Regions from separate parts of the Aquibaculum sediminis genome, predicted to be linked through region 1. Evidence: riboswitches for the same ligand, from Rfam matches in the RefSeq annotation. Region 1 holds a riboswitch; each other region holds the start of a gene.
What was found. A riboswitch is a leader RNA that binds a small molecule or an ion and turns the genes downstream of it on or off. The one in region 1 is predicted to bind thiamine pyrophosphate.
Positions count from the first base shown of each region.

Region 2: linked by a shared signal. The riboswitch ahead of thiO (glycine oxidase ThiO) and the one ahead of thiC (phosphomethylpyrimidine synthase ThiC) in region 1 are both predicted to bind thiamine pyrophosphate.
Region 3: linked by a shared signal. The riboswitch ahead of ABZ720_RS10570 (ABC transporter ATP-binding protein) and the one ahead of thiC (phosphomethylpyrimidine synthase ThiC) in region 1 are both predicted to bind thiamine pyrophosphate.

Region 1 is NZ_JBFCVK010000002.1:45,346-54,614, reverse strand. It holds partial or broken gene ABZ720_RS02940 (IS5 family transposase) at 1-126, shown strand, start outside; gene thiC (phosphomethylpyrimidine synthase ThiC) at 157-2,004, opposite strand; TPP riboswitch at 2,096-2,215, opposite strand; partial or broken gene ABZ720_RS02930 (IS5 family transposase) at 2,376-3,139, opposite strand; gene ABZ720_RS02925 (microcompartment protein) at 3,210-3,839, opposite strand; gene ABZ720_RS02920 (BMC domain-containing protein) at 3,870-4,145, opposite strand; gene ABZ720_RS02915 (EutN/CcmL family microcompartment protein) at 4,224-4,466, opposite strand; gene ABZ720_RS02910 (hypothetical protein) at 4,463-4,918, opposite strand; gene ABZ720_RS02905 (BMC domain-containing protein) at 4,934-5,545, opposite strand; gene ABZ720_RS02900 (aldehyde dehydrogenase family protein) at 5,545-7,149, opposite strand; gene ABZ720_RS02895 (class-III pyridoxal-phosphate-dependent aminotransferase) at 7,149-8,426, opposite strand; gene ABZ720_RS02890 (phosphotransferase enzyme family protein) at 8,509-9,269, opposite strand, start outside.
Region 2 is NZ_JBFCVK010000005.1:159,581-168,849, reverse strand. It holds gene ABZ720_RS09675 (NAD(P)/FAD-dependent oxidoreductase) at 1-194, shown strand, start outside; gene pepN (aminopeptidase N) at 237-2,882, shown strand; gene ABZ720_RS09665 (thiazole synthase) at 3,004-3,774, opposite strand; gene thiS (sulfur carrier protein ThiS) at 3,778-3,966, opposite strand; gene thiO (glycine oxidase ThiO) at 3,944-4,954, opposite strand; TPP riboswitch at 5,008-5,128, opposite strand; gene ABZ720_RS09650 (nitroreductase family protein) at 5,196-5,768, opposite strand; gene ABZ720_RS09645 (alpha/beta fold hydrolase) at 5,888-6,679, shown strand; gene paaG (2-(1,2-epoxy-1,2-dihydrophenyl)acetyl-CoA isomerase PaaG) at 6,681-7,472, shown strand; gene gluQRS (tRNA glutamyl-Q(34) synthetase GluQRS) at 7,492-8,325, opposite strand; gene ABZ720_RS09630 (DNA-3-methyladenine glycosylase family protein) at 8,416-9,075, shown strand; gene ABZ720_RS09625 (alpha/beta hydrolase) at 9,154-9,269, shown strand, end outside.
Region 3 is NZ_JBFCVK010000006.1:7,752-17,020, reverse strand. It holds gene ABZ720_RS10585 (Na+/H+ antiporter subunit C) at 1-147, opposite strand, end outside; gene ABZ720_RS10580 (monovalent cation/H+ antiporter subunit A) at 158-2,983, opposite strand; gene ABZ720_RS10575 (ABC transporter permease) at 3,104-3,856, opposite strand; gene ABZ720_RS10570 (ABC transporter ATP-binding protein) at 3,860-4,642, opposite strand; TPP riboswitch at 4,636-4,746, opposite strand; gene ABZ720_RS10565 (tellurite resistance TerB family protein) at 4,881-5,615, shown strand; gene ABZ720_RS10560 (peptidylprolyl isomerase) at 5,640-6,125, opposite strand; gene ABZ720_RS10555 (peptidylprolyl isomerase) at 6,147-6,701, opposite strand; gene ABZ720_RS10550 (NADP-dependent isocitrate dehydrogenase) at 6,706-7,920, opposite strand; gene ABZ720_RS10545 (MATE family efflux transporter) at 8,059-9,269, opposite strand, start outside.

The DNA.
Region 1 (9,269 bases):
CACCTGATCGAGAATGTCTTCTGCAAACTCAAAGAGTTCAAGCGCATCGCTATGCGGGCCTGCAGAACCGATCAGAGCTTCGAGGCCATGATCTATCTCGCAGCCGCCATCTTCAATTCACGATGAATCCCCATAGACCCTAATCCGTAGGCGGTCCTATTGCCCTTCCCTGCTCCGTCGACGTCGATCTTTAGCTGCCTCCACCTCATGGACAGGGACGTAGAGGTCCCCGCCATCGCGATACTTCTCGGCCATCTCCGCCATGCCCTTCTGCGCGCGCGCGGCATAATGGATGTCCTGGCTGATCTTCATCGAGCAGAATTTCGGCCCACACATTGAACAGAAATGCGCGACCTTGTGCGCCTCTTTCGGCAGGGTCTGATCGTGGAAGGCGCGCGCCGTGTCCGGGTCGAGCGAGAGGTTGAACTGATCCTCCCAGCGGAACTCGAACCGGGCACGCGACAGCGCGTCGTCGCGGATCCTTGCCGCGGGGTGGCCTTTCGCCAGATCTGCAGCATGGGCGGCGATCTTGTAGGTGATGACGCCGGTCTTCACATCGTCCCGATCGGGTAAGCCCAGATGCTCCTTGGGCGTCACGTAACAGAGCATCGCCGTGCCGAACCAGCCGATCATCGCCGCGCCGATCCCACTGGTGATATGATCGTAACCCGGCGCGATATCGGTGGTCAGCGGCCCGAGCGTGTAGAACGGGGCTTCGCCGCAGAGTTCGAGCTGCTTGTCCATGTTCTCCTTGATCTTGTGCATCGGCACATGGCCGGGGCCTTCGATCATCACCTGACAATCCTTCTCCCAGGCGATCTGCGTGAGTTCCCCCAAGGTCTCCAGCTCGGCGAATTGCGCGGCATCGTTCGCATCCGCGATGGAGCCTGGCCGCAGCCCGTCACCGAGAGAGAAGGACACGTCATAGGCGCGCGCGATGTCGCAGATATCCTCGAAATGCTCGTAGAGGAAGCTCTCGCGGTGGTGGTGCAGGCACCATTTCGCCATGATCGAGCCGCCACGGCTGACGATGCCGGTCACCCGGTCGACAGTCAGATGGATATGGCGCAGCCGCACACCTGCGTGGATGGTAAAATAATCCACCCCCTGCTCCGCCTGTTCGATCAGCGTGTCGCGGAACACCTCCCACGACAGATCCTCGGCCACGCCGTCGACCTTTTCCAGTGCCTGGTAGATCGGCACGGTCCCGATCGGCACCGGCGCATTGCGGATGATCCATTCGCGGATGTTGTGGATGTTGCGTCCTGTGGAAAGATCCATGACCGTATCCGCGCCCCAGCGGATGGCCCAAACCATCTTTTCCACTTCCTCGGTCATCGAGGACGTCACGGCGGAATTTCCGATATTGGCGTTGATCTTGACCAGAAAATTCCGACCGATGATCATCGGCTCGATCTCGGGGTGATTGATGTTGGCGGGAATGATCGCCCAGCCGCGCGCCACCTCGTCGCGTACGAATTCTGGTGTCACAAAATCGGGGATCGATGCGCCGAAGCTTTGGCCGTCGCGCACAAGCTGTTCCCTGATCGCCATGCGGCCCAGATTCTCGCGGATGGCAACGAATTCCATCTCCGGCGTGACGATGCCCGCCCGAGCATAGGCGATCTGGCTCACGGCCTTGCCGTCCCGTGCTTTCAGCGGCGCGTGACGAACGGGGAACTCGGGTGTCAGCCGGTCGGCCGAGACAGAGCCGTTGTCTTCCGGCCGGACATGTCGTCCCGCATAGGCGTCGACGTCGCCGCGGGCCGCGATCCAGCTTTCGCGCAGGCGTGACAGGCCGCGCTCGATGGCGATCTTGGCGGCAGGATCGGTATAGGGGCCGGAAGAATCGTAGACCGTCACCGGAGGTTCATCGGCACTGGGATGCAGGGCAATCTCTCGCATCGGCACCCGGATATCAGGGTGAGTCATTCCCGGCCAGAAGACTTTGGACGAAGCGGGCAGCGGTCCAGTGGTGACATTCGGGGTTGGATTGGACGTCATGTCAGGCTCCGTAGCTTGTGCAAGCATTAGAGACCCAGCGCTGACGGGAAGGAGAAGAACGCCTCACAAAGGACCACGGCCGCATCCGACCGCCAAGGCATCCGCACCGTCCCTACGCCAGTATGAACTGGATCAGGTTCGTCGGGTTCTTGCGCTGCCTTGCGGCCTAGCAGTATCTCAGCCCCTTGTCGGGACACCCCTGGTGAGGACCAGATTCTGCGCAACGAGGTGCACAATGTCAACGCGTTGTCCAGGTTTTGGCTCGTGAGCTTCATGCATTACGATCTGGGATACATCGACCTGGAACAGATAACCCTGCAGACGATCGACAATCCTTTCGGACCAAGGGTGTCATCCATGTCTCGGGAATGAACAGCTGCAAGTTTGATGAGAGCGAGCAAGTTTTCGGCGTGCTTTTCGTAGCGCGTGGCGACGGCGCGGTAGTGCTTGATCTTGTTTATGTAGCGTTCGAGGAGGTTTCTGTATCGATAGAGGGACTGAAGGCGGGCGGGTCTTTGCGTCCAGGCATTGATTAGATGCAGGCCCAGGCGCCTTACTGGTCCATGGCCTGGTGCATGGCGTTGGAGTCGTAGGCACGGTCAGCGAGCAGGATCTGGCCCTCGCCGTGACTGCCAAGCATGTCGGCTGCGCTGGGGCCGTCGTGAGACTGGCCGGGGGTGAGCTTCAGGACCACCGGTCGGCCCTCGGCGTCGACCAGGGCGTGGATCTTGGTCGTCAGCCCGCCCCGCGAGCGCCCCACGCATCGGGCGTCAGGCTGGTCCCCGGCGGCGGATTGCGGCCGCCCTTTTTTGCGTTCGCCCCGTGCTGGTGAACGCGAACCGAGGAACTGTCGATCATCTGCAACTCGCCTTCGTAGGCGGCCGAGACTGCCTCGAAGATTCGATCCCAGACACCCAACTTCCGCCAGCGCACAAAGCGGTTGTAGCAGGTCGTCGGTGGGCCGTAGCGCTCCGGGATATCAGCCCAGGGCGAGCCCGCCCGTACGCAGCCGCCAGTAGATCCCGTTCAGCACCCGCCGGTCGTCCACTCGCGGCACGCCGCGCGGCTTGTTCGGCAGCAGTGGCTCGATGATCGACCACTCGAAGTCCGTGATCTCGTAACGGCGTTGACTCATTTCTGCTCCTCCTCGAGGAGCTTGAATCGCATTCCAGCCGAGACGCGCTACCAATTTATGAGTTTACGGCCTAGCCCTTCCTGCCCTTCACCTTCTTCAGGGTATCCGCAATCGCCTTGCGGGCCACCTTGAGCGATTCCGTCCTGCCCGACATGAATATGCGCCCCGAGGCGCCCATCATCTGAACGTCGTTGATGGTCACGTCTGGTGCGGCGCGCTCGGCCTCGTTGGCTGCCACGCAGGCGAAGAGGGCTGGCATCATCTCGTAGACCAGCAAGGAGGTTCCGGGCAGGAGCATCGATGCATCGCGGCTGCGATTGAGAATGATGGCATGCTGGTCGGAGATGTCCTCCACGATGTCGTGGAAGAGCGTAACCGGGGCCAGCTGGTCTTCCGCCTTTGCGCCGATCCCTTTCAGCACCGCCGCGCCGGCCGCAGCCAAATCGTCGCGGCTGGAAGAGTGAAGCTCCATCAAACCGAACTGCCGCTCAGTGAAGAGAATGCCCGGCTCCATGTCCGGCGCGGCCTTCAGGGCCAGATCGCAGATCCGGTGAATGGACAGCGCCGGCGCCACCTCAATGATGAGGCTATTCTCGCCTTCGAAAGGCGGATAGCCTCGCGCCCGCGTGGGCGTGCTGAGGTAAGCCGCGAACTGCGGCTGAAGATCATAGATCGGCAGATAAACGCGCAGTTCCGTCATGCGGCTCTCCTCTGCAGCGACACGGGTTCCTTACTTCGCCGCTTCGAAGAACTTCCCGATGTCGGGATGCGGACGCGGGATCACGTGGACCGATACCAGTTCGCCAATCGCATTGGCCGTCTCCGCTCCGGCTTCCGTCGCCGCCTTGACGGCACCGACATCGCCGCGGATGACCACAGAGACCAGTCCGTCGCCCACTTCCTCACGGGAGACGATGGTCACGTTCGCCGCCTTCACCATCGCGTCGGCCGCCGCAAGCGCGGCCACATAGCCTTTGGTCTCGATCATACCGATTGCATTCGACATAGCTCTTCCTCCGCTTCACGCTATGGCCCGCAGGCCGCTGCTCAACACATGCCGGTGCCGCTGCCCCGGCCTACGACGTTACTCCTGCTCATCGATCGACCCGATAATCAGCGCATCGACCGGCGCCTTCACCTTCGTGAAATAGGCCGCGGCCACGGAACCGGTGGTGATCAACACGCTTTCACCGACACCGCAGCCGAGGACATCGAGGGCGATGAGCGTGGAGCCGTTGTCCAAAGTGACCTCGAGCAAGGCGCCGTTCGGCACCGTCTCGATACGCTTGGTGGACCAGACCTGGCCGGTTACGCGCCCGCGAATCATTTCGGCTTCCTTTCGATCTGAACGCCCTTGCGCCGCAACTCGTCCAGCGCCAGGGGCGTGAAGCGCACGCGCTTACCCACACGAACCTGTGCCCCCTGGGGCACCCCGGCCACCTGGCGCTCGCTGATCAATCCGCGCTCGAACGAGACCACCTCCTGCCTTGCCCCAGCGCCGTCGAACGAAGGGCTTGCAGGCGCGGCCGGTGCCTGTCCGCGCTGCAGGCGGAAACGCCAGCGCCCGGCCTTGATCTCCTGCACCGAACGGCCATCCTGCGCCAACTCGAGGACGCGCAGGACGAAGCGGTTCAGATCCTGATCGCTGTTCAGGCTCACCGCCTCTTCGCGCACCTGCGGTTTGGGCGCCGTGTCTGCAAAGGCCCCGACCTCGGCCTTCAGGCCCTGCAGCTCCTCGGCCAGGATCTGACGGATCAGGCTGCGTAGGTCATCACTCACGTCGCTGTCCCCATCCTAGCGTGCGCCCAAGGAACGAAGCGCCGATTCGGCTGCTTCCTTGGCATTGCGGATCTCGGCCTCATCGCCGGACAGGTAGAGCCGACCGTTGGCCCCGATCATGCGATAGTCGACGATCTTGATGTTCGCCGCCTTCTCGGCCTCGTTGGAGGCGATAATGGCGTAGGAGGCCGGCTGGCACTCCAGAAGATACAGCGACTCGCCGCCAAGAATCATCGACCCCAGCTTGTTACGATTGATCAGGAAGGCGTGCTGATGATCGATGCGGGTGACGATCTTCGAGGCGAGAATCTGCGGTTTGGTAGCATCCTCCGCCTGGGCGCCCAAGGCTTCGAGCACCGCTTCGGCACTGGCTTTGACTTCGGCGGTCGAACTGGCGTGGATCTCCAGGTAGCCGAACTGCCGCTCGACGACCAGAATGCCTGCGCGCACGTTAGCGCCCTTGAGGGCTACGTCGGTCAAGGCTTCGATGTCGAGGCCCGGGGCGATCTCGATGATCTGCGCCGCCATGTTTCGCCGCGGCAGCGATCCTCGCATCCAGGTCGCGATGTAGCAGAGCGTCTGCGGCTGGAGTTGATCGATGAAGATGAATGAGCGGAGTTCCGCCATCAGTTGCTTCCCTTGATGACATTGCGAAGCTCCTCGGCGATCAGGCGACGCAACTCGTCTCGCATGGCACTGTCCAGGCCGCTGCTTCCGCCGCGCGCGGTCTGCCGGCTGGGCGAAACCGGCCCGGCGCGCAACCGCGAGCGCCCTTCCCCGGGGACGCCGTCAGCCGGAGCCGCAGGGAGGGGTCCGTCAAAGCCGAAGTCGCTGGTCGTGAAGTCAGCGAAGGGAACGGACCCGTCGGCATTGAAGGCAATGCTGGTCCAGTGCACCAGATGGTGCGGGCCGATGTTTTCTCCGACCGAACTGCGCCCGAAATAGCCCGTCCCTATGGTGAAGGTCGGCGCGAGATGGGTTTCGAACCCGGCCGCGCCCTGGCTGCAGGGCGCGTTCACGACCACGCGATAGGCCTCAACCATGCGACCGTAATCCACGATGACTTGCGGATCCTCGGCGTGGATGGCTGCGGAATGGCCGGCACCGGTGAGGCGCAGCACGGCCCGCGCCTGCGCCAGGGCCTGCGAGCGGTTCTTGGCCACATGAAAGGCCAAGACCGGGCAGAGCTTTTCGCGCGAAAGCCGTTCCTCGACACCGATCTGCTCGATCGGCGCCAGGAGTATCTTGGTGTTCGCCGGTACGCGGATGCCGCACTCGCGCGCGATCCAGGTTGCGTCCCGGCCGACGGCTGCGACGTTGAAACCCCGTTCGTGAAACAGGAAGCGGCGCAGCGCGGACACTTCCTCCGGATCACAGAGGTAGGCGCCCGCCTGTTTCAGGCTTTGCGTGAGCTTCTTCTCCACCTCCGGCAGCGTGATCAGCACGCTTTCATTGGTGCAGAGGATGGAGTTGTCGAAGCTTTTTGAGCTCACGATGCGCTTGGCGGCCTCGGGAAGCCGAGCTGTTGGGTCGACATAGACCGGCGCGTTGCCTGGGCCGACGCCGATCGCCGGATTGGAAGAGGAATAGGCCGAGCGCACCATGGCGGTTCCGCCCGTGGCGAGGATGACCGAGGTCAACTCCGAGGCCATGAACTGCTCGATCAAGGGGATCGATGGCTGCTCGATGATTTGGATGATGCCGTCCGGCGCTCCCGCCTGAACTGCAACCTCTGCCAGCATCCTTGCCGCATCCACGCAGCAGGCGCGCGCTGCGGGATGGGGGCTGATGACGATAGCATTGCGCGTCATCAGCGCGATGAGGATCTTGAAGTTCAGCGTGCTGATGGGATTGGTCGACGGCGTCAGTGCGAAGACCACACCGGCCGGGCGCGGAATGCGCAGCATCTTGCGCGCGTCGTCGACCACCGGGTTGATGAAGTCCGCGTCGCGGTAGTGATCGGCAAAGGCCGTGGCCGTCAGTTCGTTCTTGAGCCTCTTGTGCTCCACGACACCGAATCCGGTCTCTTCCACGGCCCATTCGGCGTACTTTCCGGCATGGGCATGGGCCGCCTCGGCGACTGCGTCGACGATGCGTTGCGTCGTCGCGCGATCGAAGCGCTGAAAGATGCTGCCGGCCCAGCGCGCCCGTCCCAGCATGATGTCGGCCTGGCTCTTGAGAGCAGCGGGGCTGTGGGAGATGTCGACGAGGGTGCGGATTTCCGGTTCCATCACGCCACCCCCCGCCGGCTACCCCGGCCCATGATCTCGTCTCGTGCCAAGCCGATACCGATCTCCACCCGCCGCAGAACCTCTTCGCAATCGCTCTGGCTCAGCAGCAGTCCCGGTTTGAACTGCAGGACGCGGGGATCCAGCGTCGAGAAGATGGCCCAGACACCATTCTCATAGAGGTGCTTCATCACCGGCTTGGCGCCCTGCTCATGGTTGAACTCCAGTCCCATGACCAGGCCGTGCTGGCGGATGCCGATGAAGAAATCGGGGTACTCCGCCATGATCTCTTCCAGGCCGGCCCGCATGAAATCCGAGATCATGCCCACGGTCGCCCGGACTTCGGGCCGCTGCACCATCTCCAGCACCTTCATGGACACGACGCAGCCCAGTTCGGCACCGCCGCCTGTGGAGATATGGCCGAAGCCATCCTCGTGCAGCCAGCCCGCACAGTGCTCGGAAATGAGGGTGCAGCCGATGGGATACATGCCGCCGCCGATGCCCTTGCCGGTGACCATGATGTCCGGCTGGATGCCGTAACGGGTACAGCCCCAAAGCTCCCCCGTCCGCATGAGACCGGTTTGCACCTCATCGGCGATGTAGAGCGCGTCGTAACGCTCACAGAGCTTCTTGACGCCAGGAAGATAGCCTTCGTCCGGCATCGGGAAACCATAGGTTGCGGGAATGGTCTCCATAATGACAGCTGCCACGTCGCGCTTGCGCAGCGCATCCTCCATGGCATTGAGATCATTGAAGGGCACCTGGACGAACTCGCCTTCGGTGTCTTCCGACAGGAACAGCTTGGAGAAACGGTCGTCGCCGGTCTTGAGCGCCAGTCCAGTGTGCCCGTGGTAGGCCTTGATGATCGAGACAATCTTGCGCTTCTTCATCGCGTGACGTGCCGTCTTCAACGCGATGTCGATGGCCTCGCCGCCGCCGGAGCCATAGGCCGTATAGTGCATCCCGGGCGCAGGGGCACAGGCGGCCAGCGCTTCCGCCAAGGCGGTGCGCGCCAAGGCCGGGAAGTGATGGTTGCCCATGTCGAACCGGTCCGACGCGCTCTTGAGCACCTCCACCAGTTCCGGATTGCGGTGTCCGAGGTTGTAGGTGCCGCCATTCAGATGCAGATCCAGGAGCCGGCGGCCGTCCATGTCGAAGAGGTAGTACCCCTCTCGCCGGTCGATTACCAGATCGACCCCCATGTCCTGCCAGTCCTGCGTCTTACCCGGATTCCAGAACTCTTTGGAGCGCTGGAGAAACTCGAGCTTCTCTTTGCTCACGGCTTCGTCCCTCTGCTGTCAGCTCCACACTAGCCGGGCAAAGCAGCCCTGCTTGACAGGAACCGCCGCGCCTTTGACAGAACTATCCTCGACGCGAGAGATAGGCTTCACCCAGTGCGGCTGACACACGCGCGAAATCCGGCGCCAGGGCCTGTGCTTCCGGGACGTCGCTGTGCGAGCCGATCCAGGCCAGCAGTGCCATGCGCCGCAGCATCACGAAACTGTCGATTTCCTGCTCTTCCTCGTCCGAGAGCGCGCGAGCCTTGCGGTAGCCCTTGATCCAGGCTTCGCGCATGGCCGGAATCTCGGGCCGGTCCTCAATGAAACTGATGCCAGCGGCAAAGTCATAGAGGTGCCAACCCAAGCCGCAATCGTCGAAGTCGATCAGCCTGGTCGTGCCCCGGTCCACGAGCAGATTGGCCAGGCGCATGTCCGCATGGATCAAGCCATAGCGTGCCTCGCCTTTGCCGAAGGCCTCCAGGCGGCGCCGGACGGTGCGCTCGACCGCTTCCAAAACCTCTCGGATCTCTGGCGTCACATTCGGTCCCTGGCGCCAATCGCCCCAGGTGGCCTGCTCCCCGTAGATCGCCTCCAGATCCCAGACCAGCCGCTCGAAGGGCTGGGGCTTCTCCCAGGCCATGGAGTGAAGATGCGTGCGAGCCGCAATCTCGCCCAGGTCTTCGAAGGAGCTGACCAAGTCGTGCTCTTCGCTGGGCTGCTCGCCCTCGACGAACTCGAACATCACCACGTGCCGCGGATTGGGCAGGCTTTCGATCGCCTGCTCCAACACCAGTCCACCATCCCGCCCCGGCATGACCCGCGGCGTGACCACCGCGCTCTGCT
Region 2 (9,269 bases), on a different contig from region 1:
CGCCCGATTCCTTGCCGGTGATCGGCCGCTCGGCCCGTGATCCCCGCATCATTCACGCCTTCGGGCATGGCCATCTGGGATTGACGCTTTCCGCCATTACCGGTGATCTGGTGGCGCGGATTGCCGCCAGCCAGCCGAGCGACATTGACATCACACCCTATGCCGCGCGGCGCTTTTCCGGCGCGCGCGGCTGAAACAGCCTTTCCGGGTTTCGGATTTTTTTGGAGCAAGCCCCCATGACGAGCCAGCAGCCGCAGGTCATCCGTCGCGAAGACTATCGCCCGCCCGACTATCGCATCGAGCACGTCGACCTGGCGTTCGAACTCGGCGCGGAGCAAACGATTGTGCGCTCGCGCCTCACGCTGCGCAGCGACCATGAGCGCAGCCAGGGCATCCGGCCGCTTGTGCTCCGTGGTGAGGAGTTGGACCTGCGCGCGATCAGCCTGAACGGCGAGCCCTTGCCCGACAGCGCCTACAGCCTCGACGCCGATAGCCTGACGCTGCACAAGCCGCCCGAGGCCTTCACCCTGGAGATCGAGACCGCGATCAATCCCAGGGCGAACACCCAGCTCTCCGGGCTCTATGTCTCGAACGACGTCTTCTGCACCCAGTGCGAGGCGGAGGGCTTTCGGCGCATCACCTACTTCCTCGACCGCCCCGACGTGATGGCGACCTATCGCACCACGCTGCGGGCCGATCGCGCGAGCTGCCCGCTGCTGCTGTCCAACGGCAACCTGGTGGAGGAGGGGGATCTGGGCGATGACCGCCACTATGCCGTCTGGGAGGATCCCTTCCCCAAGCCCAGTTACCTCTTTGCCCTGGTGGCCGGCGATCTCGCCTGCAACGAGCGTGTGGTGGAAACCCGATCCGGGCGTCCGGTGCGTCTGCGCATCTTCGTGGAGCACGGCAAGGAGGGGCGCACCGGCTATGCCATGGACGTGCTGGAGCGTTCCCTGCGCTGGGACGAGGAACGCTTCGGGTTGGAGTACGACCTGGACCTCTTCAATGTTGTGGCGGTCAGCGACTTCAACATGGGGGCGATGGAGAACAAGTCGCTCAACGTCTTCAACGACAAGTACATCCTGGCCGACCCCGAAACGGCGACCGACGCCGACTATGCGGGGATCGAGACCGTTGTGGCGCACGAGTATTTCCACAACTGGACCGGCAACCGCATCACCTGCCGCGACTGGTTCCAGCTCTCGCTGAAGGAGGGGCTGACGGTCTTCCGGGATCAGGAGTTCTCCTCCGACATGCGCTCACGGCCGGTGAAGCGCATCCAGGATGTGCGCCGCCTGCGCGCGGCCCAGTTCCCCGAGGATGCAGGTCCGCTTGCGCATCCGGTGCGGCCGGATTCCTACATCGAGATCAACAACTTCTACACGGCCACGATCTACGAGAAGGGCGCGGAAGTGATCCGCATGCTGCACGGTCTTCTGGGCGAAGCGGGCTTCCAGAAGGGCATGAAGCTCTATGTGGAGCGGCATGATGGCCAGGCTGTCACCTGCGACGACTTCGTGGCCGCCATGGCCGACGCCAACGGTGCCGATCTTGAGCGCTTCAAGCGCTGGTACGGGCAGGCGGGCACGCCCGAGGTCCAGGTCAGCGGGCGCTATGACCGGGAACGCGGCTCCTACGACCTGGCCGTCACCCAGACCACGCGGCCGACGCCGGGGCAGGAGACCAAGGAGCCGCTGCACATTCCGCTGGCGATCGGCCTGCTGGACGGGCAGGGCCGCGGCATTCCGCTTGCGCTCGGCGAGGGACCGGCGGCAGAGACGCTGGTGCTGCCGCTGCGCGAGGAACGCCAGAGCTTTCGCTTCGAGGGGCTGCCCGAGCCTGCAGCGCTGTCGCTCAACCGCGCCTTCTCGGCGCCGATCACCGTCCGGGCCGAGCAGGGTGGCGCGGAGCAGGCCTTCTTGATGGCCCACGACAGTGACCCCTTCGTGCGCTGGGAGGCGGGCCAGGACTTCGCCACCGCGCTGATGATTGAGGGCAGCAAGGCCTGGCGCGCGGGCGAGCAGCCGGTTATGGATCCCGCCTTCATCGAGGCCATGCGCGCCATCCTGACGGATTCACGCCTGGAGCAGGCCTTCGTGGCCGAGGCACTGGCGCTACCCAGCGAGGACTATGTGGCCGAGCGCATGGAGGTGGTGGACGTGGAGGCGATCCACGCTGCGCGCGGGGCGCTCAAGCGGGCGCTGGCCGAAGCCCTGCGCTCGGATTTCGCGCAACTCTATGAACGCCTCAACGACAGCGCGCCCTACAGCCCCGATGCCGAGGCGGCGGGTCGGCGCGCCCTGCGCAATGCGGCGCTGTCCTATCTGGCGGTCTTTGCCGAGACCGAGCCGCAGGAGCGCGCGCGCCTGATCGAGCACTACCGCCAGGCCGACAACATGACCGACCGCATGGCGGCCCTGCGGCTGCTGGTGGATCTAGACCTGCCGGAGCGCCAGGAGGCATTGGACGACTTCGAACGGCGTTTTGCGGAAGACGCCCTGGTGATGGACAAGTGGTTTGCGCTCCAGGCGGTCTCGGATTTGCCCGACACCCTGGAGCGGGTGAAGGCGCTGATGCAGCACCCGACCTTCTCACTGGAACGGCCGAACAAGGTTCGGGCCCTGATCGGGAGCTTCATCGCTGCCAATCCGCTGCGCTACCACGCGGCCGACGGCAGCGGCTACGCCTTCCACGCGGCACTGACGCTAAAGCTCGATGCGCTCAATCCCCAGGTGGCCGCCCGCCTCTTGGCGCCGCTGGGCCGCTGGCGGCGCTTCGATGCAGGGCGCCAGGAGAAGATGCAGGCCGAGCTGCAGCGAATCCTGGCCGCGCCAAAGCTCTCTCGTGACGTCTACGAGATCGCGACCAAGGCACTGGGGTGACGGGCAAACCGTCATCCTGAGCGCCAGCGAAGGATCTGGAGCCGTTGGAGCTCCACCCTGCGAGATCCTTCGCTGTGTTCAGGATGACGAGGCCCCCGGGGCCTGGAGTCGGCGCCTCGCGTCAGTCCCGGAAGGCCATTCCCATGACGGGGGTCGAGGGCGAGGCCAGGTCGCGGGCCTCGATCGGCTCGGCCTCCCAGCCGAGGCGGCCGGCCTCCAGGGCGAGCCGGAACGCGCGGGCCATGGCGATGGGGTCGCCGGCCCTGGCCACGGCCGTGTTCAGCAGCACGGCGTCGTAGCCCAGTTCCATGGCCTCGACGGCGTGGGAGGGGCGGCCGATGCCGGCGTCCACCACCAGCGGCACGTCGGGAAAGCGCGCGCGCAGGCTGCGCAGGGCGCGCGGGTTGTAGAGCCCGCCGCCGGAGCCGATCGGCGCGCCCCAGGGCATCAGTACCCGGCAGCCGGCCTCCAGCAGGCGCTCGGCGACGCAGATGTCGTCGGTCGTGTAGGGAAAGACCTCGAATCCCTCGCTGCAGAGGATGCGCGCCGCCTCCACCAGGCCGAAGACGTCCGGCTGCAGCAGATCGTCGTCGCCGATCACCTCCAGCTTGATCCAGGGCGTGTTGAAAAGCTCGCGCGCCATCTGCGCCGTGGTGACGGCCTCCTTGACGCTGTGGCAGCCGGCGGTGTTGGGAAGCACCCGCACGCCGAGCTCGCGGATGATCGACCAGAAGCCCTGGCCCGCCTTCTCCGCCCCGGATTCGCGGCGCAGCGAGACCGTCACCACCTCCGCGCCCGATGCCTTCACCGCCTCGGCCATGATCGCCGGCGAGGGGTAGAGCGCGGTCCCCAGCAGCAGGCGCGAATGCAGGTGGACGCCGTAGGCTTCCATGGCTCAGCCTCCCTTCATCGGCGCCAGCACTTCCAGCCTGTCGCCCTCGCTGAGTGTGACTTCTCCGCGGCGCGACGCGGGGGCGACGTCGCCGTTGACGGCCGTGGCCACCCTGGCTTCGCCATAGCCCAGCTCCTCCAGGGTCTGCGCGAGCGTCGGCCCTGCGACCTCACGCGCTTCGCCGTTCACCATGATCCTCATCCATCACCTCCGGGTAGTGGGCGCCGTTCAGCAGCGCGTCTGCCGCCATGCGGGCGAGCGCAGGCGCCAGCAGGAAGCCGTGGCGGTAGCAGCCGTTGACGCAAAGGCGGCCGTCCCGCCAGCGAATGCGCGGCAGGTTGTCGGGAAAAGCCGGGCGCACCTCGCAGCCGGTCTCCACCACCTCGGCCTCGGCGAAAGCGGGATGCAGCGCATAGGCGGCGTTCAGCAGCTCGACCAGGGAGCGCGCGGTGACCCGGCCGCGCCGGTCGCTCTCGATCATGGTGGCGCCGACCAAGAAGAGCCCCTCGCCGCGCGGCACGATATAGAGTGGAAAGCGCGGGTGCAGCAGGCGAACCGGACGGGACAGGCTAACCTCCCCGCTGCGCAGCAGCAGCATCTCGCCGCGCACCCCGCGCAGGTCGTGCAACCGGTCCCGCGCAGCCATTCCGCGGCAGTCTATCACTCTGCCGCTGGCGCGATGCTCGGCAGCGTCGCGGCCGAAGCGGATCGTGCCGCCGAGCACCTGCAGGCGCTCGGCAAGGGCGGAGAGCGCCGCGCGCGGGTCCAGGTGCGCTTCCTTCCGGAACAGCAGCCCGGCGCGGAAACGGCCGGCTAGGTCCGGCTCCATGGCGGCGATTCCGTCGGCGTCTACGCGCTCGAAGCCTTCGGTGCGCCGCGCGAAACGCTCCAGCTCAGGCAGGTCGCGGCCCGGCGCGAGGATGAGACTGCCCGCCCGCTTCGTCGGCGGGTAGTGCTTGGGCCACCAGTCAAGGGCTTCCCGGCCCAGCGCGACCACCGGCGGCTCGGCCGACTCCCGCTCGCACCAGGGGGCGAGCATGCCGCCCGCAAGCCAGGAAGCGGCCTGCCCGCCCAGGGCCTCGCTGCGCTCGATCACCGCGACGCGGCAGCCGCGTTCCGCCAGCGTCACGGCACAGGTGAGGCCCGCGACGCCGGCCCCCAGCACCGTAACCTCTTCCACTTTCGACAAACTGGACCTCCTTCCGCATGTGCAGGAGATCCGGCGACTTTCGGGATGGGTACTCTTCCCGTCCCTTCGCCGGCATGACCCGGATCAGGTTCTCAGGGTCACCGCGCTGGCCCCTTGGGCCCGTCGGTTTCTCAGCCCCCTGTCGGGGCTCCCCTCGGTTATGCGTCAGGCCGGCGAGCGGCCTGCGGGACAAAGGCTGAACGATGCCGGTGCGCAGGTCAATGGCCTCGGCTCAGGCAGGTTCGCGCGGCAGCTCCAGCAGGAAGTCGTCTACTTCCATCGCCCGCCGCGGCGGGGCTACGCCTGCCGGGGCGCCCACATAGAGGTAGCCGATGATCTCGTCGTTGGCTTCCAGGCCCAGGGCGTCGAGCACCCGGCGGTCGCGCGCCGCCACGCCGGTCTTCCACTGGCACCCCCAGCTCTCGGCATGGATGGCCAGCATGATGGAAAAGGCGGCGCTGGCCACCGCCTGGCGCTGCTCCTCGACCGGGATCTTGGGGTGATCGGGCTGCAGGCGTGCCACCGTGGTGATAATCAGGGGCGCACGCAGCGGCTTGTTGCGCTCCTTCTCGAGCAGACTTTCGGGCGCATCCGGTTCGCGTGCCGCCAGAGCCTGCGCCATGGCATCGCCCAGCCGCTGGCGCTCGTCTCCGCGCAGCAACAGAAAGCGCCAGGGCCGCAGCTTGCCGTGATCCGGCGCACAGATCGCCGCCTCGAGCGCCCGGCGCACCATCGGCTCGGGCGGCTGGTCGGGCATGAGGGCAGGGGGAGAACGGCGGGAGAGCAGAGCTTCGAGCGTGTCCATGACTTCCATCTGGTGGTTGTGCAGGCCGGAATCCAGCCGCGGGCCTGTCGTGTCGGGATCGTTGATCCCCTGGCGCGTCTGGTCAAGGATCGGGCGACGACGAATCCCGAGGTGAGCGTGTGACGGAACTGGATCGCATCACGATCCGGGGGCATGCCCTGGAGTATCGACTGCTGCCGGGCCGGCGCCCGGACGGGCCGGTTATCGTGCTGTTGCACGAGGGATTGGGCGCCGTAGAGCTCTGGCGCGACTTCCCGGAGGCGCTGGCTGCGGCCACCGGCTGTTCGCTGCTGGTCTGGTCGCGCTACGGCTTCGGCGGGTCCGATCCGCTGCGCGAACCGCGCACCGCGCGCTACCTGCACGAGGAGGCGCTCGAGGCGCTGCCGGAGCTGCTGGACAAGCTGGAAATCGTGCGGCCGCTGTTGGTCGGGCACTCCGATGGCGCGACCATCGCCCTGCTCCATGCGGCGCTCGCCGAACGACCGATAGCGGGACTTGTGGCCATGGCGCCGCATGTCTTCGTGGAGGAGATCTCGCTTGCCGGCATCCGCGCGGCCGGTAAGGCCTTCTTCGAGGGCGATCTGGCCGGGCGCATGGCGCGCTATCACCGCGATGCGGAAGCCACCTTCCGCGGCTGGCACGACATCTGGCTGAGCCCGGAGTTTCGCGACTGGAACATCGAGGACTGCCTGCCGCGCATCACGGCGCCGGTGCTTTTGATCCAGGGCGAGGACGACGAGTATGGCACCATGGCGCAGATCGATGCGATCGAAGCGGGCGTTTCCGGTCCCTGTCGCCGCCTCGACCTGCCCGGCTGCGGCCACAACCCGCATCGCGAGTGCGAAGCGGAGGTGCTGGCGGCGATCACGGCTTTCATCGACGACTTTGCGCGCAAAGGGGAGGACGACTAACGTGGACACTCAGCCCGTCATCTACGAGGTGGCCGACGGCTATGCCAGCATCACCTTGAACCGACCGGACAAGCTCAATGCCTTCAACGAGGAACTGCACGGCGCCCTGATCGAGGCGCTGGAGCGGGCCGAGCAGGATGATGCGGTCCGCGCCGTGCTCCTCACCGGTGCGGGGCGAGGCTTCTGCGCCGGGCAGGATCTATCGGACCGCGGTTTTCCGACCGAGGGTGAGGCGCCCGACCTGGGGGCGACGCTGGAGCGGCTCTATAATCCGCTCGTGCGGCGCCTGCGTGCCCTGCCCAAGCCGGTGGTCTGCGCCGTCAATGGTGTGGCGGCCGGCGCCGGTGCCAATGTGGCACTGGCTTCGGACATCGTCCTGGCGGCGCGCTCGGCGCGCTTCATCCAGGCCTTCTGCAAGATCGGGCTGGTGCCCGACAGCGGCGGCACCTTCAGCCTGCCGCGGCTTGTGGGTGAAGCCCGGGCCAAGGCCCTGGCGCTGTTGGGCACGCCGGTGAGCGCCCAGCAGGCCGAGGCCTGGGGCATGATCTGGCAGGTGCATGACGATGCGGACTTGATGCCGGAAGCCCGAAAGCTCTGCGCCCACCTCGCGACGCAGCCGACCCGGGCACTGGGACTGATCAAGCGGGCAATCCAGGAATCAGCCACAAACGACATGGATGCGCAGTTGGACCTGGAGCGCGATCTGCAGCGTGAAGCGGCCCGCAGCCCTGATTATCGCGAAGGCGTTGCGGCCTTCCTGGAAAAGCGCGCGCCACGTTTCACCGGCGCATAGGCCGAGGGCGGCACGACGTTCAGTCCATGCCGACCATGGCCCGAACCTCCGTCGGGCTGCGGCCGGCTGCGCGCAGGGCCTTCAGAGAGAGGGAGTCGTGCCGCTTGGCCAGGCGCTTGCCGTCTGCGTCGGTGATGAGGCGGTGGTGATGCCAGCGCGGCACGGGCAGATCGAGCAGCGCCTGCAGCAGGCGGTGCATATGCGTGGCGTGGAACAGGTCCACACCCCGCGTCACCAGCGTGATCTCCTGCGCCGCATCGTCCACCACCACGGCCAGATGGTAGCTGGTCGGGATGTCCCTGCGGGCCAGCACCACATCGCCCAGGAGTTCGGGCCGTGCCACCTGTTCGCCCTCGTCAAGGTCCAGCCAGGTGAGGGGTCCGCTGCGCTGCCGGGCCTGCTCCACGTTCAGTCGCCAGGCGTGGCTTTCGCCGGCGGCAAGTCGCTCCTGCCTTTCGCTGTCGGAGAGGCCGCGACAGAGACCGGGGTAGAGCGGCCCGTCGGGGCCGTGCGGCGCGCTGTCGGCCCGGGCGATTTCTTCCGCGATGGCGCGCCGGGTGCAGAAGCAGGGATAGACCAGGCCCAGCGCGCGCAGGCGCTCCAGGGCATCGCGATAGGCCGGAAAGCGCTCGGACTGCCGCAGCGGCGGTTCCTCCCAGCGCAGTCCCAGCCAGGCCAGGTCATCCAGGAGCGCGGTCTCGAATTCTGCGCGGCAGCGGCCCCGGTCGATGTCTTCCAGGCGCAGCAGAAAGCGCCCACTCTGCGCGGTCCGGGCGGCAAAGAGCGCGGAAAAGGCATGACCCAGGTGCAACTGGCCGCTGGGCGAGGGCGCGAAGCGGGTGGTCTCGGGCATGGCCCCGACATAGCGAGCGGCGGCTGCAGCGTCCAGCGCCGCGGCAGGTCCGCCGCGACAGGGCCGGGTGGTTTCGTCTAAACTGCCTGCATGAGACAGATCGAACGCATTACCGAGGAAACGCTGTCCGCGGCCGTGGAGCAGTTGGCTGCCATGGACGGCGACTTTGCCCGCGCGCTGGAGCAGGCGGGTTCGCCGCCCCTGCGCTACCGGCCGCCGGGTTTCGAGACGCTGTTGCGCATCATCGTGGCGCAGCAGGTCTCGCTCGCCTCCGCGGCGGCAATCTGGAGCCGTCTCGAGGCGCTGGCAGCGCCTTTGGAGCCGGAACGCCTGCTCACCTTCGATGAGGACAGCCTGCGCGGTGCCGGGCTGTCGCGCCAGAAGGCGCGCTATGCCCGCTCGCTTGCGGAGTTGCTGCAGAGTGGTGAACTCGATCTCGCGGAGCTCGATGCCCTGGATGACGAAACCGCCGTTGATCGTTTGGTGCAGGTCAAGGGCCTCGGGCGTTGGTCGGCGGAGTGCTATCTGCTCTTCTCCCACGGTCGGCCCGATGTCTTCCCCGGGGAGGATGTGGGCCTGATGCTGGGGCTGCAGAATCTGCGCGGCCTGGACGAGCGTCCTAATGGCAAGGCGCTGCGTGCGAGCGCGGAGGCTTGGAAACCGCTCCGGTCTGTGGCGGCCAGGATGCTGTGGCACTATCGGCGCTACGCCATGCTGCCGGCCGGGGCGGAAGGCTCCGGGGTGGCTTGACGCCGGCTGCGGGCTTCGCCACACGAAGGCGCAGCGTGCGACCCGCCTCCGATCCGATCCACTTCAGCGAGATGTTTCATGACCCCTTCGATAGAGCTCACCGGCCCCCGTCACGAGCCGGCCAGCGGCGGCAAGGCCGACAGCCTGGTGGTTTTCCTGCACGGCCTGGGGGCCGACGGGAACGATCTCATCGG
Region 3 (9,269 bases), on a different contig from region 1:
CAAACGACCCATGCTGAACAGCAGCACATTGACCGCGTAGGACAGCAGCGCGAAGCCCACAACCACGGGGAAGCTCCGACCGCGCAGGATCATGTAGACGCCTGTCGCGGTCAGCACGCCGACACCGCTTGCGAGGAGATACTCCATTGCCCGCTCCCTAGTGTTGCGAGGCGATCGGGTGTGAGCCGCCGCCTGTTTCGGCGCGCCGTCCGATCCGCGAAAGGTTGGCCAGTGCCAGCATCACGGCCCCCACGACCGTGAGGAACACACCCACGTCGAAGGCCATGGCTGTGGCGACTTCGAAGGTTCCCACCACCGGCAGGGTCACATAGGTGAAGTCGCTGGTCAGGAAGGGTCGCTCCGCGATCCAGGCCGCCACACCGGTCAGCCCGGCGATCAGAACGCCGAGGCCGATGACGGCGTGATAGTCGATCCGGACCCGGGCGTGAGCCCATTGAAAGCCGCTGGCCATGTACTGGATGATCAGGGCGATAGAGACGACCAAGCCGGCAATGAAGCCACCGCCCGGCTCGTTGTGACCGCGCAGGAAGATGAAGATGCCCACCAGCAGCGCGAAGGGCAGCATCGCACGGGACGCCACAACCAGCAGCAGCGGGTGGGTGTCGAAGGCCCGGGCCGTCTCCGGAACCCAGTTGGCGAGACGCTTGCTGGCTTTGCCGTGCAGGCTGCTTTCCAGCAGGGCGAAAATGGCCAATGCCGCGACGCCGAGCACGATGATCTCGCCGTAGGTGTCGAAGCCGCGGAAGTCCACCAGGATCACGTTCACCACGTTGGTGCCGCCACCCCCGGGATAGGAGTTGGCCAGATGGAAGTCGGAGATGCTGCCGGCGAAGAAATCGCGCGTGGTAACTGCCAGCGTGAGTCCGGCGACGCCGAGGCCGGCAAGCCCGGCCAGGGCCGCATCGCGCCAGCGCCGTGGCGTGTATTCGGCCACGGGGGTCTGCTTCGGCAGGAAGTTGAGGGCGAGCAGCAGCAGGATCACCGTCACCACCTCCACCGAGATCTGGGTCAGCGCCAGGTCGGGCGCGGCAAAGTAGAAGAAGCCTAGCGAGACGATAAGACCGATGACGCCCACCAGGATCAGCGACAGGAGCCTGCGGTGATGGAAGAAGACGAGGGTCAGGCAGGCGACTACAAGCAGCAGCCAGGCAATGAGACCGATGGGCGAGACCGGCAGCGTGGCGCGCGCACCGGCCGCATGGTTGCCGCCGAAGAAACCGACGGCACCCACTAGGATAACTGTCGCCACCATGGTGGCGAGGTAGCGCTGCAAGGAGCCGTTCTGCAGGCCATCGGTGATGAAGGTCGCTGCTGCTGCGGTACGGTCGACCAGGCGATCGAAGATCTCCTTGGCCTCGGGGCGCGGGAAACGCTGACGCAGCGCCACGAAATTGCCGTAGCGCCAGAGCAGCAGCAGGCCGAGGGCGAGCGCGATCATGCTCATGATGAGTGCGGCGTTCACACCGTGCCAGATCTGGATGTCGACGACCGGCGCGGCCCCGTTGGTGACTGCATTGGAAGCCACCTGCACCAACGGCCCCGCGATGGTCTGCGGCAGCAGGCCGATGGCCACCACCAGCACCACCAGGAGGCCGGCCGGCGCCCACATGCCGAAGGGCGGGTCGTGGGGGTGGCTCGGGTAGTCGTGCCGCTCCTTGCCCAGGAAGACGTGGATGGCGTAGCGCGCCGAATAGGCGACCGAAAAGACCGCGCCGACCGTGGCCAGCACCGGCAGGATCCACTCTTGGCCCAGGTAGTAGGTGTGGCTCGCCTCGTACAGCATCATCTCTTTCGAGAGGAAACCATTGAACAGCGGCAGGCCGGCCGAGGAAGCGGCGGCGATCATGGCGATGGTCGCTGTGATCGGCATCAGGGTGACCAGGCCACCCAACCGCTTGGCATCACGGGTCCCCGCCTCGTGGTCGACGATGCCCGCGGTCATGAAGAGCGCCGCCTTGAAGGTGGCGTGATTGAGGATGTGGAACACGGCTGCGAGCGCGGCCATGGGCGTGCCGAAGCCCAGCAGCATGGTCATCAGGCCGAGCTGGCTGACCGTGGAAAAGGCAAGCAGGCCCTTCAGGTCGTCCTTGAAGATGGAGATCCAGGCGCCGACGATCATGGTCACGAGGCCGGCAGTCGCGACGATGTAGAACCACTCCGGCGTGCCCGCTAGCGCCGGCCACATCCGCGCCATCAGGAACACGCCGGCCTTCACCATGGTGGCGCTGTGCAGGTAGGCGCTGACCGGCGTGGGGGCGGCCATGGCGTGCGGCAGCCAGAAGTGGAAGGGGAACTGCGCCGACTTGGTAAAGGCGCCGCCCAGGATCAGCAGCAGGGCCGGCAGGTACAGGGGCGAAGCCTTGATCGCCGCACTGGACTGAAGAATGACCGTGAGGTCATAGGAACCGGCGATGTTGCCGAGGATCAGCATGCCGGCGATCATCGCCATGCCGCCCGACCCGGTGACCATCAGCGCCATGCGCGCGCCCTGGCGGCCCTCCGGTAGGTGCTTCCAGTAGCCGATCAGCAGGAACGACGAGAGGCTGGTCAGCTCCCAGAAGATCAGCAGCAGCAGGATATTGTCTGAGAGCGTGATGCCCACCATCGCGCCCTGAAAGAGCAGCAGGTAGACATAGAACAGGCCCATGGGGTCCTGCTTGCTCAGGTAGAAGCGCGCGTAAACGATGATCAGCAGGCCGATGCCAAGGATCAGAAGCGCGAAAAAGAACCCGAGGCCGTCCAGGAAGAAATTGGCATTGAGACCCAGCCCCGGCAGCCATTCGAATCGCGCCTGGATCACCTCGCCCCCAAAAACCGCCGGAGCGTAGCTCAACAGCAGGATGAGGGATGTAAGCGTTACGGAACCTGCGGTCAGCGCGCAGGCGTTCCGGCCGGCGCGGATCATGAGCGCGGGCAGAATGGCCCCGATAAACGGTAGCAGGGCGATCAGGACGAGACTCATGGCTCTCCCTAGCGTTGGCCTGACGGTTCCGGAACCCCCCGGAAGGCTGGCGCAAGATTAGGGACCGGGCCTTCGGGGTCAAGAAAACCCGGATATGCTCGTGTCGGTTTTTTGTTAGAGTCAGGGGCGCGGGTGTGTCTCGGGCAGCCAGGGCAGGAGTCGCCGGCCGAGCAGGTCGACCGAGTAGTAAAGCAGCAGTGCCATGGCGGTGAGGACCAGCAAGGCCGCGAACATCAGGTCGGTTTGCATGCGCGCGTTGGCGTTGAGCATCAGGTGGCCCAGGCCGGCGCTGGAGCCCACCCACTCACCCACCACGGCTCCGATGGGGGCGACGGCGGTGGCGACACGCAGGCCCGAGGTGAAGGCGGGCAGGGCGGCGGGAATCGCGATGTGGCGCAGGACGGCATAACGGGTGCCCCCCATGGTCTGGGCCAGCGCCAGCCAGCCCGGATCGGTGCGCCTCAGCCCGTCATAGAAGGCGGCCGTGACAGGAAAGAAGATGATCAATGTCGCCATGGCAACCTTGCTGGCCATGCCGTAGCCCAGCCAGAGCACCAGCAGTGGCGCCAGGGCGAAGACCGGGATCGCCTGGCTGGCCACCAGCAGCGGCAAAAGCCAGCGACGCAGGACCGCGGCGGAGGCCAGCAGCAGGGCGGCTATGCTTCCAAGCAGCACGCCCAGCAAGAGACCCAGAAGGATCTCCGCGGCGGTGACGCCGGCATGCCCCAGCAACAGGGACCAGCGCTGTAAAAGCGTCGCGCCAACGGCCTGCGGGCTGGGCAGGATGAAGGGCGGGACGGCCGTGACCCAAACCACCAACTGCCAGAGCAGCAGCAGCCCGATGGTCACCGTCGCGGCGCGCAGCAATCCCATGGCCTATGCCCCTTCTTGCTCGCGCAAGCGGGCACTTCCACCGTGGCGTAGGGCGGCGAGCAGGCGCGCCTGCAGCGCGAGCAGCCCGGGATCGTCCGGCGCACGTGGCGGCGCGCCAGATGGGGCGAAGGCTTCACTGATCCGCGCCGGGCGGCCTGTGAGGACCAGCAGATGATGGCCCAGGCGCAGGGCCTCCAGCGGATCGTGGGTCACCAGCAGTACGGTGCGCCCGGCCAACAGATCACCGGCGAGATCCTGCAATTCCAGGCGGGTTACTGCGTCGAGCGCAGAGAAGGGTTCGTCCATGAGGATGATGGGCCGATCCTCGTAGAGGGTGCGGGCCAAAGCAACACGCTGGCGCATGCCGCCTGACAGCGCGGCCGGCCGGGCTTGGGCGCGATCGGCGAGCCCCACCTGTTCCAGAAGTTGCATGCATCGCGTTCGGCTCGGCCGCTGCCGGCGCAGGCGGTCGCCGAGCGTGACGTTATCCTGGACGCTCAGCCAGGGGAGGAGCAGGTCCTGCTGCGCCATCCAGGCTATCCGGCCCTGCAGGGCGGCGCCGTCGCTGGCCTCAATCTTGCCTTCGGCTGCGGCGTTTAGCCCCGCAAGCAGGGCAAGGAGGCTGGATTTCCCCACGCCGGAGGGGCCGAGGAGGCAACTCGTCTGGCCGGCCGGCAACTCGATGGAGAGGTCGTCGAAGAGCGCTGCCCCCTCGAAATGCAGGCGGGCACCGCTCAGCCTGATGCCGGGAGCGGCACCTGGCGTATCGAATCGTGCGCAAAACAAGGTCGGCAACGCTCCCTTCGCGGGCATTATCCCGGCAGGTTCAGGGGGTCGCGACCTGTCGTCGCCTCTCAGCCGCGCGTAAAGCGGCTCCCCCGGTGCATCGGCGGAGACTATGCCGCGCTGTTCGAGTGGGTTCCAGGGCAAAGGCACCTGAAGCAAGAGATTGATGCCGGGGACTTGGAATGGGCTGGCGGCGTAACGATCTCTCGCGAGCAAAAGCGCGAACAAGGAGCCAGCCATGATCAACGCCAAGTCCCTCCTCGACCAGTTCATGGGATCGGGGGGTACGAGCGGCCTGGGCGAGAAGGCGAAAAGCGCCATGGGCGGTGGCGGTATGTCCGGGGGCGGCATGTCCGGTGGTGGCATGTCTGGCGCCCTTGGCGGCGCCGCGGCCGGTGGTCTCCTGGCCTTGCTGGTCAGTTCGAAGGGCGCGCGCAAGCTTGGCGGCAAGGCCCTGACCTATGGCGGGGCTGCCGCGGTTGGCGCGCTGGCCTTTCGGGCCTGGCAGAACTACCGCGACGGCAAGCAACCCGGTGCCGCCGAGACTCCGACCGAGCCGCTGCCACCGCCAAAGGACAGCGCATTCGATGCGGAGAATACGGCTGCCGCCGATGGGCTGCCCTTCGCGTTGACCTTGGTGCGCACCATGATCGCAGCAGCCAAGGCGGACGGGCACGTGGATGCCGCGGAGCAGAAGAAGCTCTTCGACCATGTCGACGACCAGGGCTTCGACAACGAGACCAAGGCCTGGATGTTCGATGAACTGCGCAAGGATCAGGATGTGGCCGAGCTGGCGCGGGCGGCGAAGGGCCCGGAGCAGGCGGCAGAGATCTACCTCGCTGCACGCATGACCATCGATCCCGACGATCCGCAGGAGCAGCACTTCCTGCGCGAACTCTCCGTCAGGCTCGATCTGCCGAGAGAGCTGGTGCAGCACCTGGATGCAGAGGTGGAGGCTCAGGCGCGCGCCTGAGCCTCTATCAGCCTCTGAGTGCGATCAGGCAGCGTCTGCCTGGACCTTGATCGAAACGATCTTGTCGGGCTTGGGCACGCTGCCGGAGGGATCGCTTGCCGGTGCCTTGCTCAGGGCGTCGATCGCCTCCATGCCTTCGACCACCTCGCCCCAGACCGTGTACTGGCCGTTGAGCCAAGAGGCATCGCCGAAGCAGATGAACCACTGGCTGTCGGCGCTGTTGGGGTCCTGGGTCCGTGCCGCACCAATGGTGCCGCGCTTGAACGGGGTGTTGGAGAACTCGGCCTTCAGCTTCTGGCCGCTGCCGCCCGTGCCGGTGCCTTGGGGGCAGCCGGTCTGGGCCATGAAGCCGTCGATGACCCGGTGGAAGGCCAGGCCGTCATAGAAGCCGTCGCGCACCAGTTCCTTGACCCGGGCCACGTGGTTGGGCGCAAGATCCGGGCGCAGGGCGATGACGACGCGCCCGGAGGGCAGCTCCATCACCAGTGTGTCTTCGGGCGCAGTCGCCATGTCGCCTAACTCCCTTACAAATCAATCGATGTCGGCAAGAACGCGCATGCGCTCGATGCGGTCGGGGTCGTCGACCATGCCGTTGTTGGCCTGGTCACCCTTCTTGATCGCGTCAACAGCCTCCATGCCGGAGACCACCTGACCCCAGGCGGTGTACTGACCGTTCAGGTTGGGGGCGCTGGCCAGCATGATGAAGAACTGACTGTTGGCGCTGTCGGGGTCCTGTGCACGGGCCATGCCGAGGATGCCGCGCTGGAAGTGGCGGCGGGAGAACTCGGCCTCCAGGTCGGGCAGGTCCGAGCCGCCCATGCCGGTGCCCGTGGGGTCACCGGTCTGGGCCATGAAGCCGTCGATCACGCGGTGGAAGACAATCCCGTCGTAGAAGCCGTCGCGCGTCAGGCTGCGGATGCGCTCCACGTGTTGCGGGGCGAGCTCCGGCAGCATCTCGATTTCCACGGTGCCGTGGGCGAGTTCCATGACGAGCACGTTCTCGGGGTCGGGCTCCGCCTCAGCCCGGGGCGCGCCCGAGCCGAGGAGGAAGATTGCCGCGGCAGCGGCGGTGAGCAGACGGCGCATGACCTCAGCTCATCGCCTTCTGCAGGTTCTCGTCCAGCTTGTCGAGGAACTGGTTGGTGGTCAGCCAGGTCTGGTCCGGGCTGATCAGCAGCGCCAGGTCCTTGGTCATGTGACCGCTCTCGACCGTATCGATGCAGACCTTCTCCAGGGTCTGGGCGAAGCGCACCACCTCCGGCGTGTTGTCGAAGGTGCCGCGGTAGAAGAGGCCGCGGGTCCAGGCGAAGATCGAGGCGATCGGGTTGGTCGAGGTCTCCTTGCCCTGCTGGTGCAGGCGGTAGTGGCGGGTCACGGTGCCGTGGGCCGCCTCGGCCTCGATGGTCTTGCCGTCCGGGGTCATGAGCACGGAGGTCATGAGACCGAGCGAGCCGAAGCCCTGGGCGACGATGTCGGACTGTACGTCGCCGTCGTAGTTCTTGCAGGCCCAGACGAAGCCGCCGGACCACTTCAGTGCGGCGGCGACCATGTCATCGATCAGGCGATGCTCGTAGGTCAGCCCCTTGGCGTCGAACTCCTTCTTGAATTCGGCGTCGAACACCTCCTGGAACAGGTCCTTGAAGCGCCCGTCATAGGCCTTGAGGATCGTGTTCTTGGTCGACATGTAGACCGGATAGCCGCGCTGCAGGCCGTAGTTGAAGCAGGCGCGCGCGAAGCCCCGGATCGATTCGTCGTGGTTGTACATGCCCATGGCCACGCCGGAATCGGGGAAGTCGTGGACTTCGTAGACCGTGGCTTCGCCGCCGTCGGCCGGCTGGAAGGTCATGGTCAGCTTGCCGGGGCCGGGCACCTTGAAGTCGGTGGCGCGGTACTGATCGCCGAAGGCATGACGGCCGATGATGATCGGCTGGGTCCAACCCGGCACCAGGCGCGGCACGTTCTGCATGATGATGGGCTCGCGGAAGACGGTGCCGCCCAGGATGTTGCGGATGGTGCCGTTGGGCGAGCGCCACATCTTCTTGAGGTCGAATTCCTCGACGCGCGCCTCGTCCGGGGTGATGGTGGCGCACTTCACGCCGACGCCATGCTCCTTGATGGCATTGGCAGCGTCGACGGTGATCTGGTCGTCGGTGCGGTCACGCTCCTGCACCGAGAGGTCGTAGTACTTCAGGTCGATGTCGAGGTAGGGCAGGATCAGCTTCTGCTTGATGAAGTCCCAGATGATCCGCGTCATCTCGTCGCCGTCGAGTTCGACGACCGGGTTTGCAACCTTGATCTTTGCCATGGCCTCTCTCGTTTCCGCGTTCATCAGAAGGATCGCGCAGCCTCGAGGGCGCGCGGCGGGCGCACAATAACAGGCTTGCGGGAGCGGGCAAGACTCGCTGCCTGCCCTCATGCGACCCTGCTTTCGGCTCCAGCGGCGTTAACCGTTACTGGCAAGCAGCTTACGAATCATCAGAATGGCGGTCATCGAGGTGCCGGCGGCGAGGCCGATCCAGAGTCCCGTGATGCCAAACCCCTTAGCTTCGCAGAGATAGATGGCGAGCGGTGCACTGATGCCCCAGTACCCGAGCAGGACATAGATCATGGGCAGGCGTGTGATTCTGCGACCGCGCAGGAGACCCGAAGCGGCACAGGAAGGGCCGGCGATGAGTTCGATCAGGTCAAGCAGAAGGAGCAAGCCCATGGCCAGTCGCATCGCAGAAATGCCTTCGGCACTGTGATCAAAGAAGGCTCGGGCGAGCATTTCGGCGCCCCCCGCGAGCAGCAGGCAGAGTGCAATCCCAAGGATGACCGAGAGGCCGAGGCTGCTGACCATCACAGCTTGGCGCGCGCCCCGATCATCCAGACTCTCTGCTCGCGCCGCCCGCACCATCGAAGCCTGCAAGAGAGCGGCCGGGATTGCGTAGGCCACGCCTGCGGTCCGCAATGCCAGGGTATGTGCGGCCACATCCGCCACGCCCAGGCGCGCGGCATAGAGGGTAGCTGCCAGAAAGATGCCGATTTCAGTGACCGTCGCGATGCCGATGGGGACTCCTACGCGGAGTACGGCAGCCATCGCCTGCCAGTCCACCACAGCCCTTCCATTCGGGCCATGCTCACCGTTCTTGCCAGCCGTGGCGCTGTGGCGCGCTAGCGTGGCAATTGCGGCAAGGCTGACAATAGCCACAAGCAGTGACGCGACGCCTGCACCTGTCGCACCCAATGTCGGCATGGGCCCAATGCCAGTCATGAAGAGGTAGTTGGCGACTGCGTTGAGCGGCACCATCGCCAGAGTGACCTTCAGGAACAGCTTGGGCCTTTCCGCCGCAGTCAGCAGCGTCCGGTATAGGACGACCCCAAGCATTGGGATAAGGGTCAAGGCCATGGCGCGCGTGTAGCCCTGACCTTCTTCGAGCAGACTGGCCTGGAGGCCGAAAGTGCTCAACCACAGGGGGGCGAACCACACCAGCGGAACGATCAGCACCGCAAGCAGGCTCACCGTCGCCCATCCGATCCGTTCCAGTTTTGCCCGATCTTGCGCATCTGCGCGCGTTACAGCGGCCGTGTAGAAAGGAGCGAGACCGGCGAGCACTCCGGCGCAGAGGTAGAAGAAGATGGAATAGAGGTCGCTGCCGACCGCCACCGAAGCCA